DNA from 3 places in the Gottschalkia purinilytica genome. Region 1 is predicted to be linked to each of the others. Evidence: a T-box and tRNA genes for the amino acid it is inferred to sense, from the RefSeq annotation. Region 1 holds a T-box; the other regions hold tRNA genes.
The links. The T-box of region 1 lies ahead of leuS (leucine--tRNA ligase). A T-box ahead of a tRNA ligase gene usually reads a tRNA of that ligase, here a tRNA-Leu.
Positions count from the first base shown of each region.

Region 1 (4,158 bases):
TCTGTGATAGTTTTGTGAGTTTTTATTAATAGGTTTTAGATAATTTATATAATAAATCAATAGTTATAATATTTTCACTTCAACAAAGGGGAGATAAGAATTGTAACACTTTTAGATCAATTCAATTTAAGTAGATATTCAAATATAAAAAAAGACTAAGATATTAAAAATTACTTTCATATCTTAGTCTTTTTTTATATTATTAAAAGTTCTATTTTATTATTGATTGTGGATGATAAGATTTAGCCTTTTATTTTTTCAAATAGAATATTATTTTCTAAATGAACATGATTAAACAAGTCTTTTTCTATATCTTTTAGATTTTCATATGCTAATTCAAATGACTTACATGCGTTTTCTGGAAGCTCATAATTATTTGTAACTTTTCTGATTTCTTTTATAATGTTTCCAGCTACATCATGTTCATGCTCAGTTTCTGATAATATGTTCAAAATATTATTCAGTACTTCCTTATCTTTATTTTCTTCAAAAATTTTAATTAAAGGAAATAGAACTTCTTCTTCTTTAATTAAATGTTCTTCAATTTCAACTTTAAACTGATTAAAAAGTTTATGAACTTTAGAAAGCATATCACCATTTTTAGAGTAATGAGCTTTTAAAATCTTTGATATTAAATTTTCTGTAATAGGAAGTTGATTTCTCATATAAGCATGATGAGTATTTAGTATATGATCAATTATTTTTATATTATTTTCTTTTCTCCAGTCTATATCTTCTTTTGAACTAATGGAATTATATTTTTCATAAGACTCATTTAATTCATCTATTATTAAAGCTACATCAGAATCAACTTTATCTTCTATAACAGCATTATCTAGAGTTCTATTACCACCACAACAGAAGTCTAATTTATATTTCATAAATATTTCAGAAGCTTTTGGGAATTCTGCAACTATTTCTCCAACTTTTTGATTTTTATTGAATTTGTCTTTCATACCTCTCACTCCTTTAAGTGATTTATGTAACTTTATTATAAATATAAAGGAAAAATTTATATGTGATTACAATCAAAATGAAATAAAAATATTGAGTAAATAAACTTTTAACAAGCTATATAGGGCCATGATCTAATAAATAAAACTATTTTATATGGATATATTATTATAACTATTTAATTTAAAATATAAATTAGCCTTTCTATGATAGTTAATTTCTTATACTAGAATTATTAGTTTTAAATTATTAAATCTTTAATAAAGTATTAAAATAGTATTCACAATACTATTAATACTTACAAGTACAACAGGTTAAATTAAAAGTTTTATATAGTTTATCCTATTAAATATTGTTTATGTATCAAAGAAAGTTTATTATTAATGGAGTTTGGAAATAATGATAAGTATAGAAAGTTGTAATAAAAATTGATTTTTAGTAAAAAATTTGATACAATACACTCAAAATGATAATTTTAGGCTTTGAAGAGAAATAGTAGATAAACAATTGTTTCCAGAGAGCTAACGTATGGTGCAAGTTAGCAACAATTTTAGTCGAACTCATCTCTGAGTCGTTAAGGTGAAGGATAGTAGTCTTAACCGGATAGATCCGTTAAACTTGTTAAGTGGGTAGAGTTTTCTACCAAATAGAGTGGTACCGCGATAATAAAACCTTCGTCTCTATATATAGAAGATGAGGGTTTTTTGTATTTTTACATAAAACTGCAAAAAAGGACGTGAGATAAATGAAAGAATATAATCCAAAAGCGATTGAGAAAAAGTGGCAAGATATTTGGGATGAAAAGGGAACTTTTCATGCTTTAGATGATAAATCAAAGCCTAAATTTTATGCATTAATAGAGTTCCCTTATCCATCTGGACAGGGATTACATGTTGGTCATCCAAGACCATATACAGCATTAGATATAGTTTCTAGAAAGAGAAGATTACAAGGATATAATGTACTATATCCTATGGGATGGGATGCATTTGGACTTCCTACTGAAAATTATGCTATAAAAAATAAAATACATCCTAAGAAAGTTACAGAACAAAATGTTGCAAGATTTAAGTCGCAACTAAAATCACTTGGCTTATCTTTCGACTGGTCAAGAGAAATCAATACAACAGATCCAGAATACTATAGATGGACTCAATGGATATTCTTAAAACTATTTGAAAAAGGGTTAGCATATAAAGAAGAATCATCTATAAACTGGTGTACTGAATGTAAAGTAGGACTTGCAAATGAGGAAGTTGTAAATGGTGGTTGTGAGCGTTGTGGTGGAGAAGTTGTAAGAAAAACTAAAAATCAATGGATGTTAAAAATAACAGAATATGCAGAAAGATTAATTAAAGACCTAGATTTAGTGGATTATATTGATAGAGTTAAAATCCAACAAAAAAATTGGATAGGTAAGTCACAAGGTATGGAAGTTAATTTTAATATAACAGGTGAAAATAAAGTAACTGTATATACAACAAGACCAGACACTTTATTTGCAGTAACATATGTTACTTTATCACCAGAACATCCTCTTATTAATAAATTAAAAGATAAAATAACTAATTTTGATAAAATAGAAGCATATAGAGAGTCTGCAAGTAAAAAATCAGACTTTGAAAGAACAGAACTAGTTAAAGAAAAAACAGGAGTACAAATTGAAGGAATAACTGCTACGAATCCTGTGAATGGAAAAGAAATACCTGTTTGGATATCAGATTATGTATTAATGTCTTATGGTACAGGAGCTGTAATGGCTGTTCCAGGACATGATACAAGAGACTGGGAATTTGCTAAAACATTTAACTTACCTATTATAGAAGTTGTTAAAGGTGGAGATATAGAAAAAGAAGCTTTTACAGATATAGAATCAGGAACGATGATAAACTCAGATTTTCTAGATGGATTAAGTGTAAAAGAAGCTAAAGAAAAAATAAGCTCTTGGTTAGAAGAAAAAGGAATAGGCAAAAGAAAAACTAACTATAAGTTAAGAGACTGGTTATTCTCAAGACAAAGATACTGGGGAGAACCAATACCAGTGGTTCATTGTGATAAGTGTGGTTGGGTAGCTTTACCAGAAGAAGAATTACCACTAATGCTACCAGAAGTAGAAAGTTATGAACCAACAGATAATGGAGAATCGCCACTTGCTAATATAACTGACTGGGTAAAAACTACTTGTCCAAAATGTGGAGGAGATGCTGAAAGAGAAACTGATACAATGCCACAATGGGCTGGATCATCATGGTACTTCTTAAGATATACAGATCCACACAATGATAAAGAATTAGCAAGTAAAGAAAATTTAGATTATTGGATACCAATTGACTGGTATAATGGTGGTATGGAGCATACTACATTACACTTACTATATTCTAGATTCTGGCATAAGTTCTTATATGACTATGGTATAGTACCTACTCCAGAACCATATCAAAAGAGAACTTCACATGGTATGATATTAGGTGAAAATAATGAAAAGATGTCTAAATCTAGAGGTAACGTAATAAATCCAGATGAAGTTGTAGATGAATTTGGAGCAGATACCCTAAGAGTTTATGAAATGTTTATAGGAGATTTTGAAAAAAGTGTATCTTGGTCAGAGAATGGAGTAAAAGGATGTAGAAGATTCTTAGAAAGAGTTTGGAAACTTCAAGATATTCTAGTAGAAGGAGAGGAATATTCTAAAGAACTAGAAAGTACTATGCATAAGACTATAAAGAAAGTTAGTGAAGACTTTGAAAGTTTGAAGTTTAATACAGCTATAGCTAGTCTAATGTCTCTTATAAATGAATTTAATAGTGCTGGTAAAGTAAATAAAGCTGAATTTAGAACATTCTTGATTCTTTTAAATCCTGCCGCTCCTCATATAACAGAAGAATTATGGCAAAATTCAGGATTCCAAGGAATGTTAAATGAAACTAGTTGGCCAGTTTGGGATGATAATAAAACTATAGACGATGTTATTGAGATGGCAGTACAAATTAATGGTAAAGTTAGAGGTAAAATATTAGTACCTGCAGATGCAACTCAAGAAGTAGCAAAATCAAAAGTTATTGAAGATGAAAAGCTCAATGCTTTAATAGAAGGTAAAACATTAGTAAAAGAAATTTACGTTCCTGGAAGAATATTTAATATAGTTGTAAAATAACTTATATGTTTAAGAAGTATAAATATTTAGCCCCGTAAATAGGTTCTAGA
Region 1 is NZ_LGSS01000004.1:280,389-284,546, reverse strand. Features, by position in the region: gene ric (iron-sulfur cluster repair di-iron protein) at 243-956, opposite strand; T-box leader at 1,428-1,639, shown strand; gene leuS (leucine--tRNA ligase) at 1,700-4,108, shown strand.

Region 2 (4,158 bases), on a different contig from region 1:
TCCTATAGGGACTGGACCGTATAAAAAAACTAAATATGAAAAGTTAAAGTCTGTTAAACTAGATATAAACGATGAATATTGGGGAGAAAAACCCCATATACAAAGAATTATAGGAAAGATTTTAAAAGATGAAAAATTATCTTTAGTATCTTTTGATTCAGGACAAGTAAACATAGCTTCTAGTCTAGGGATAGACTGGGAATCGTATGCACAAAATGAAAGTGTGAAAAAATATGAATTTCCCTCAAGAAATTACGAATTTTTAGCATTTAATTTTAAAGACGAGTTATTTCAAGATGAAAAAGGAAAAGCTTTAAGAAAGGCAATTGCCTATGGAATAGACAGGGATACTATAGTAGAAAAAGTATATTTAAAACATGCTACTAAAGCAGATGTTCCAATACACCCAGATTCATGGTTACTTTCTAAAAAAAATATAACTTATAAGTATAATGTTAAAAAAGCTAGAAAAATATTAGAGTCGGCAGGATGGACTGATAAAAATGAAGACGGAATATATGAAGACGAAAATGGTAAGAAACTTACTATAAAAATTACTACTAATTCTTCTAATCAATTGAGAATGAAAACAACTGATATAATAGCAAGTAATCTGAAAAGTATAGGAATAGAAGTAGAAAAAGACTATAAAGATATAGAACTTGAAAATGTAACAGAAGAGACAGAACTCACAGACTGGCAACAACTACAGAGTAAACTGACTTCAGGAAACTATCAAGTAGCTGTGCTAGGATGGGAACTGTCTTACATACCAGATATATCTTTTATGTTTCACTCGTCTGGAACAGATAATTTTATAAACTATAATAATGAAAAAATGGATGACTTATTAAATAATGTAAAATCATCTATTTCAAGAGAAGAAAAGAAAAAAGCTTATGCTAAGTTACAAAAGTATATTTTAGATGAATTACCTTATGTTAGTTTGTTTTTTACAAATGGATCTATACTAGGATACAAAAGAGTCGAAGGAGATATACAACCTAGTTTTGTAAATGTATATGATGAAATACAAAACTGGTATATACCTAAAAAATTTCAAAATAGTAATAAATAAATTTCTTGACTTTTAAAAATATTGGGGTTATAATTTATTTTGTAACCTTAAATGCGGGTGTGCTGGAATAGGCAGACAGGCACGTTTGAGGGGCGTGTGTCGATGACGTATGGGTTCAAGTCCCATCACCCGCACCATATATAAAATAAAAAAAGAAACAGATAAAAATTTTTATCTGTTTCTTTTTTATTAGGCTTTTCACAAAAGAAGGAAAGAAAAGAAAAATATAGAAGTAGTTAACTAAAGTTATAGCTAAGAGGGGGGATATCTTTGAGATTAACTATAAGGAAGAAGAAAAAGTATAAAAAGAAAGAAAAAAATATACTCCTTATAGCTTTTTTTATAATTATACCTATTATTTCTGTAATCGGTGGAGATATTATGGCAAAAAAAGTTATAGTACCAGTAATATCTAAATGGCTCCCCAAAAATAAAGATAATAATATTAAAAACAAAAATAATATTCAGACTAATACTAAGGTAGGAAACAATAAAAGTGATGAAGAGAGAAAACAGAATAGAGATAAATTAAAAAGTATATATATAGAAGGTTTTGAATTATATAATATAGGTATAGGAAGTTTTTCTGATATTGATAGTGCCAGAAAAGAATTAAAAAAACTTAATAATAAAAAATTATTAGGTTATATTTCAAAATTTGATTCTTATAAGGTTTATACAGAAATTAGCTTTGAGAAACAAAATGTTAAAGATAGTTTTTTAAAAATAAAAAAGGAATATAAAGATGCTACTTTAAATACTATTTATATAAAGAAGAAAGAATTGCAATACTATGATTATGAAGAAAAATATATAAATAAAATGCAAGAAGTAGTTAGAAGTATAAATCAAGTATATAAAGAAGAATTAGACTTATGGAGAAAGGCTATGGATGATTCTGAAATAAATAATTTAAAGAGTAAATTAGATAAGAATACAGAAATTATAGATTCTAAAATAAAAGAAGTTTCTAGTGATACACATAGTGAAGATCTCAAGAAAATTAGGAATGTACTTGAGATACATCTTAAGAATAGAAAAAATGTATTAGTATCCTTTGATATAAAAAGTAAGGAGAGTATTAAAAAAAGTTACTCCGGATTCATGCGAGCGTTTTTTGATTATATAAACTACTATAACCAGTAAAAGAACCCTTAAATAAGGGTTCTTTGTATATGCAAAAAAGTAAATAATGAGTTATTATAAATATAAGGTCAAAAAATGTAATATTAAATAATATATTGTATTGCATATTACTTCTTTATATATTAATATATTCTTGTGCAAGTTAATAATTATGCAATCATGATTATTAACCTCTATTTATATCATTTACTTCATTTTTAAGTATATCCCAGTCAATAAAATTCAAAACATAAATTTAATAAACTTAGAATGCATTAATTTAAAATATAAATATATTAATTTTGAAAGTAAGAGGTGAAATATATGAGTTTAAAAAGCTTTACTTTTAGAGGCGGAATACATCCTCCATACTCAAAGAGGTTTTCTGAAAAGTTTAAAACAGAAAAAGCTAAAGAACCTACAACAGTAACAATTCCTTTACATCAACATATAGGAGCACCTTGTGATCCTATAGTAAAAGTTGGTGATAAGGTAAAAGTAGGTCAAAAAATTGGAGAACCAACTGGTTTTGTATCAGCTCCTATACATTCAAGTATTTCGGGTACTGTAAAGAAAATATTATTAGCAGATTCTCCTTCAGGAGAGAAAGTAATGTCTGTAGTAATAGAATCTGACGGAGCAAATGAAGTACATGAAAGTGTAAAACCTAAAGGAGATTTAAGTTCTCTTTCAAAAGAAGAAATTATAGAAATAGTTAAAGAAGCAGGTATTACAGGACTAGGAGGGGCAAGTTTTCCTACACATGTAAAACTTTCTCCACCACTTGAAAAAAAAATAGATACAGTTATTTTAAATGGTGCAGAGTGTGAGCCATACTTGACTGCTGACCACAGACTTATGTTAGAACAGCCAGAAAACGTTATCTATGGTCTTAAGGCAATAATGAAAGCAGTTGGAGTAAGAAAAGGTTTTATAGGTATTGAAGATAATAAAAAAGATGCTATAAAAGTATTACAAAAAGCAGCAGAAAAAGAAGCAAATATAGAAGTAGTTGCATTAAAAACGAAGTATCCTCAAGGGGATGAAAAAAGACTTATAAATGCAGTAACAGGAAGAGAAGTTCCTGCTGGTGGATTACCAATGGATGTTGGTGTCATAGTTAACAATGTTGGTACGGCAGCAGCTATAGCAAATGCTATAAAAACAGGAATGCCTTTAATTGAAAGAATAGTTACTATAACTGGCGGAGCAGTAAATACTCCTAAAAACTTATTAGTTAAGATAGGAACTTCATTTAAAGAAGTTATAGAGCAGTGTGATGGATATAAAGAAGAACCAGGTAAGATAGTTATGGGTGGACCTATGATGGGAATGGCTCAATTTACAGATGAAGTTCCAGTTATTAAGGGAACATCCGGAATATTAGTTTTAACAAAACAAGAATCTGAATCTCCAGATCCTGAGGCATGTATAAGATGTGGAAAATGTATAGATGTTTGTCCAGTTAATATACAGCCATTATTTATTAGTCAACTATCACTTAAAGGAATGTTTGAAGAAACAGAAGCATATCATGTTTCTAATTGTATAGAATGTGGTTGTTGTTCATTCGTATGTCCTTCAAAACGCCCACTTCTACATTCAGTAAGAGTTGCTAAAAAAGAGCTTGCAAATAGAAAAAGAAAATCTAATCAGTAGGAGGGATATAAATGGAGAATAGATTAATAGCAACATCTTCTCCACACATTAAATCGAATGAAACAGTTTCGAGAATAATGTTAGATGTTTTAATTGCACTTTTACCAGCTACACTAGGAAGTATTTATTTCTTTAGGTTTGCAGCTGTAAAATTAATAGTACTTGCAGTTGTATCAGCTGTTGTAACAGAGGCTATTGTTCAAAAGGCTATGAAAAGATCAGTAACAATAAGAGATTTAAGTGCAGTAGTTACAGGACTTCTTCTAGCATTCAATATACCTGCATCAGCACCATGG
Region 2 is NZ_LGSS01000003.1:234,768-238,925, reverse strand. Features, by position in the region: gene CLPU_RS04495 (peptide ABC transporter substrate-binding protein) at 1-1,078, shown strand, start outside; tRNA gene CLPU_RS04490 (tRNA-Leu) at 1,132-1,215, shown strand; gene CLPU_RS04485 (hypothetical protein) at 1,349-2,224, shown strand; gene rsxC (electron transport complex subunit RsxC) at 2,528-3,862, shown strand; gene CLPU_RS04475 (RnfABCDGE type electron transport complex subunit D) at 3,874-4,158, shown strand, end outside.
Region 2: it has a tRNA-Leu gene. The T-box ahead of leuS (leucine--tRNA ligase) is inferred to sense a tRNA for this amino acid. The anticodon was not compared.

Region 3 (4,158 bases), on a different contig from region 1:
TAGAAAAGCTAGAGAACTAAGCCCAAATGGTATTTTGGGAGTTAATCTTATGGTTGCTATAAAAAACTATAAGGATATGGTTAAGACAGCAATAGAAGAAAAGATAGATTTAATTGTTTCAGGAGCAGGATTACCTATGGATTTACCAGAAATGATAAAAGAAACTAAAACAAAGCTAGCACCTATAGTATCTTCTGGTAAAGCAGCGGCTTTGATATCTAAGATGTGGGATAGAAAATTTGATTATATACCAGATATGGTAATAGTAGAAGGACCAGAAGCCGGAGGACACCTAGGATTTTCCAAAGAGGAAATAAATGGCAAATCAGCTACTAAACTAGAAAAAATAGTAAAGGATGTTATAGTTGCATTAAAACCTTATGAGGAAAAATATAATAAACCTATTCCTGTTATTGCTGCAGGAGGAATATATGATGGATTTGATATAGCTAAGTATATTAAACTAGGCGCTTCAGGAGTACAAATGGCTACTAGATTTGTAGCCACAGAAGAATGTGATGCCCATATAAATTTTAAACAAGCATATGTTAAAGCAAGTGCAAGTGAAGTAGGACTGGTGAAGAGTCCAGTTGGAATGCCAGGAAGAGCTATATATAATAATCTGACACAAAAATTAGAAAAAGGTAATATAGCAGTTAAGAAATGTTATGATTGTTTAAGACCTTGTGATCCTAAAAATACCCCTTATTGTATTTCAAAAGCCTTGATTGATTCTGTCAAAGGAGATGTTGAAGAGGGGTTAGTGTTTGCAGGTAGCAATGCTCATCGTATTGATAAAATAGTCAGTGTAAAAGAACTAATGGCTAGCTTAGTACTTGAAGCTGAAGGAGCTTTATAAAATAATCGATTAATAGATAAGATATTTTATATTTACGCTAGTTATAATATAGATTTAAATGCGATAGAATTTAGCTTCTCCCTTTATGTATACATAAAGGGAGATTTTTATTTGCTTACTTGGTAAATAATATGATTATTAGTATAATCATAAAGTCAAGGAGGAAATATGTTTAAAGAAATAAGAAATCCGGATCTTTATCATGGTGTAAATAGAAAAAAGAATTTTTTTGAAGGATGGTATTTTAAAATAGTAGATAAAAACTGTGATAATGTATTTGCCTTCATACCAGGAATAGCTAAAGGAAATAGCTTAAAATTCAATCATTCTTTTATTCAGGTTTTAGATGGTAAAAAAGTGAAATACAACTATATTAAATTTAATAGTAGTAGTTTTAAATTCAAAAAAGATAAATTTTCTATAGCTATAGAAGATAATAATTTTTCACTTAGTGGTATAAGTCTTAATATTAATAATGAAAAAGATAATATTAGTGGTAATATCAAATTTGAAAATGTTAAGAAGTGGCCAGATTCTATAGTTAATCCTGGAAGCATGGGATTTTATAATTACCTTACTTTTATGGAGTGCTATAGTCATGTCTGTTGTATCGACGGAAATATTATTGGAGGTTTAAACATAAATGGAGATTATATAGACTTTACAGGAGGAAAAGTCTATATAGAAAAAAATTGGGGAAGATCATTTCCTAAATCTTGGATATGGATACAATCTAATTCATTTGATAACAAGAGAGTAGCATTTACATGTTCAATAGGAAGAGTTCCTTTTATATGTACTACTTTTAGTGGATTTTTAGTATCAATTATGGTTGAAGATAAGTTTTATAAATTCACAACTATAAATAGAAGTAAGATGAAAATTATAAAAAAAGATAATGATGTAAATATAGTTTTCACGAAAGGTCGCTTGAATTTAAATGTTATGACTTATAGTAATAAATATGAATTCATACAATGTAAAGGTCCTAAAGATGGTAATATGATACCATTAGTTGATGAAAGTTTAAATGGAAAAATAACTGTGGAATTATTTAATAATAAAATAAATGAAACTATATTTAAAGGTGTAGGTAATTGTGCAGGAATAGAGTATGGAGGAGAAATGCAAATTTTATAAAAAAACTTTAAAAAAGTATTGACATTATATTTGAAAGTGATATAATAGTATTTGTCCTTAAAAAACAATTAAAAAATAAATACTTCATGCGGAAGTGGCGGAACTGGCAGACGCGCTAGACTTAGGATCTAGTGCCATACGGCGTGGGGGTTCAAGTCCTCTCTTCCGCACCATTTAACCAATGGATTATCCATTGGTTTTTTTCATATTCACATATATATGCTGGTTCGTATAATATACTTAATAAGTAACAAATTTAATAGATGAATACATTTATAAATACGGTCATTTCCAACATTGGACATCAAAAAATTTTGTGTTATAATATAATGGTTAATTATGAAAACAACGTTTTAGGTACTTAGAATAAAGGACAGCCTATAAACTCTAAAAATTGCTTTTTTATTTGAATATATCTATCTGTAGCGTCATATTTAACCATTATAAACTAAATGAACGTTAATTATATTTTAAAAGAAGAATAAGTTAAAAGAAGAATAAGCTTGTTGGATAATTTATAAAATCTAAGGAGGAATTTTTAATGAGTTCAAAAATTGAAAAAAAGGAAAAGAATCAAGTTACACTAAAGATCGAAGTAGATGCACAAACTTTTGAAAAAGGAGTACAAAGTGCTTATAACAAAAACAAAGGCAAATTCAATATTCATGGATTTAGAAAGGGAAAAGCTCCAAGAAAAATTATAGAATTAAACTATGGAGAAGGAGTATTTTATGAAGAAGCTATAAATATAATATTCCCTGAAGTATACGAAGCAGCTATAAAAGAACACGGATTAGATCCAGTTGCTAGACCAGATTTAGATGTTGAAGCTATAGAAAAAGGAAAACCGGTAGTATTTGTAGTAGATGTTACAGTTAAACCTGAAGTAAATCTAGGAGACTATAAAGGTATAGAAGTAGAAAAAGTTGAGTATAATGTTACTGATGAAGATGTTAATGAAGAATTAAAAACAATACAAAATAGAAATGCAAGAATAATTGAAGCAGAAGATAGACCTGTTAAAGAGGGAGATATACTTACTATAGATTATTCTGGGTTTGTAGGAGAAGAGCAATTCGAAGGTGGAACAGCTGAAAATCAAACACTAGAAATAGGATCAGGAGCATTTATTCCAGGATTTGAAGAACAATTAGTTGGAAAAAACAAAGATGAGGAAGTAGAAGTAAAAGTAACTTTCCCAGAAGAATATCATGCTGAAAACTTAGCAGGAAAAGAAGCTATATTTAAAGTAACAATACATGAAATAAAAGTAAAAGAATTACCTGAGTTAGATGACGAGTTAGCTAAAGATGTTAGTGAATTTGATACATTAGAAGAACTAAAAAAAGATATAAAAGTAAGATTAGAAGAACAAGCTAAAAATAAAGAAAAAGTAGAAATAGAAAATAAAATTATAGAAAAAGCTTGTGAATTAAGCGAAGTTGAAATTCCAGAAGCTATGATTGAAAGACAAATAGATGTTAATGTAAATGAATTTGGTTATAGACTAAGCTATCAAGGTTTAGATCTATCAAAATATCTTGAATTAACAGGTATGGAATTTAGTGATTTTAGAGCACAATTCAAAGAAGATGCTGAAAAGTTTGTAAAAGGTGATTTAGTAATAGAAGCTATAGGTAAAAAAGAAGGAATTGAAGCTAGTGAAGAAGAACTAAATAATGAGATAGAAAAATTATCTAAGCAATATGGTCAAGATGTAGATAAGTTCACAAAGAACTTAGATGAAAATGATTTAGATTATATAAAAATGGGAATAATTAAAAGAAAGGCAATAGACTTTTTAGTAGATAGTGCTAAATTAGTTTAAAAGTTAGTTGTCTAATAAGCAATTTTCAGGAGGGGATAAATATGGCTTTGGTACCAGTAGTCGTTGAACAAACAAATAGAGGGGAAAGGTCATATGATATTTATTCTAGACTTTTAAAAGATAGAATTATCTTTATAAATGATGAAATAAATGACGTTACTGCTAGTCTAGTAGTAGCACAACTTTTGTTCTTGGAAGCAGAGGATCCAGATAAAGATATACAAATATATATAAATAGTCCAGGAGGATCGATAACTTCCGGATTTGCTATATATGATACTATGCAATATATAAAACCAGATGTTTCAACTATATGCATAGGTATGGCTGC
Region 3 is NZ_LGSS01000011.1:28,742-32,899, forward strand. Features, by position in the region: gene CLPU_RS11295 (NAD(P)H-dependent flavin oxidoreductase) at 1-859, shown strand, start outside; gene CLPU_RS11300 (tocopherol cyclase family protein) at 1,028-1,999, shown strand; tRNA gene CLPU_RS11305 (tRNA-Leu) at 2,088-2,172, shown strand; gene tig (trigger factor) at 2,541-3,827, shown strand; gene clpP (ATP-dependent Clp endopeptidase proteolytic subunit ClpP) at 3,869-4,158, shown strand, end outside.
Region 3: it has a tRNA-Leu gene. The T-box ahead of leuS (leucine--tRNA ligase) is inferred to sense a tRNA for this amino acid. The anticodon was not compared.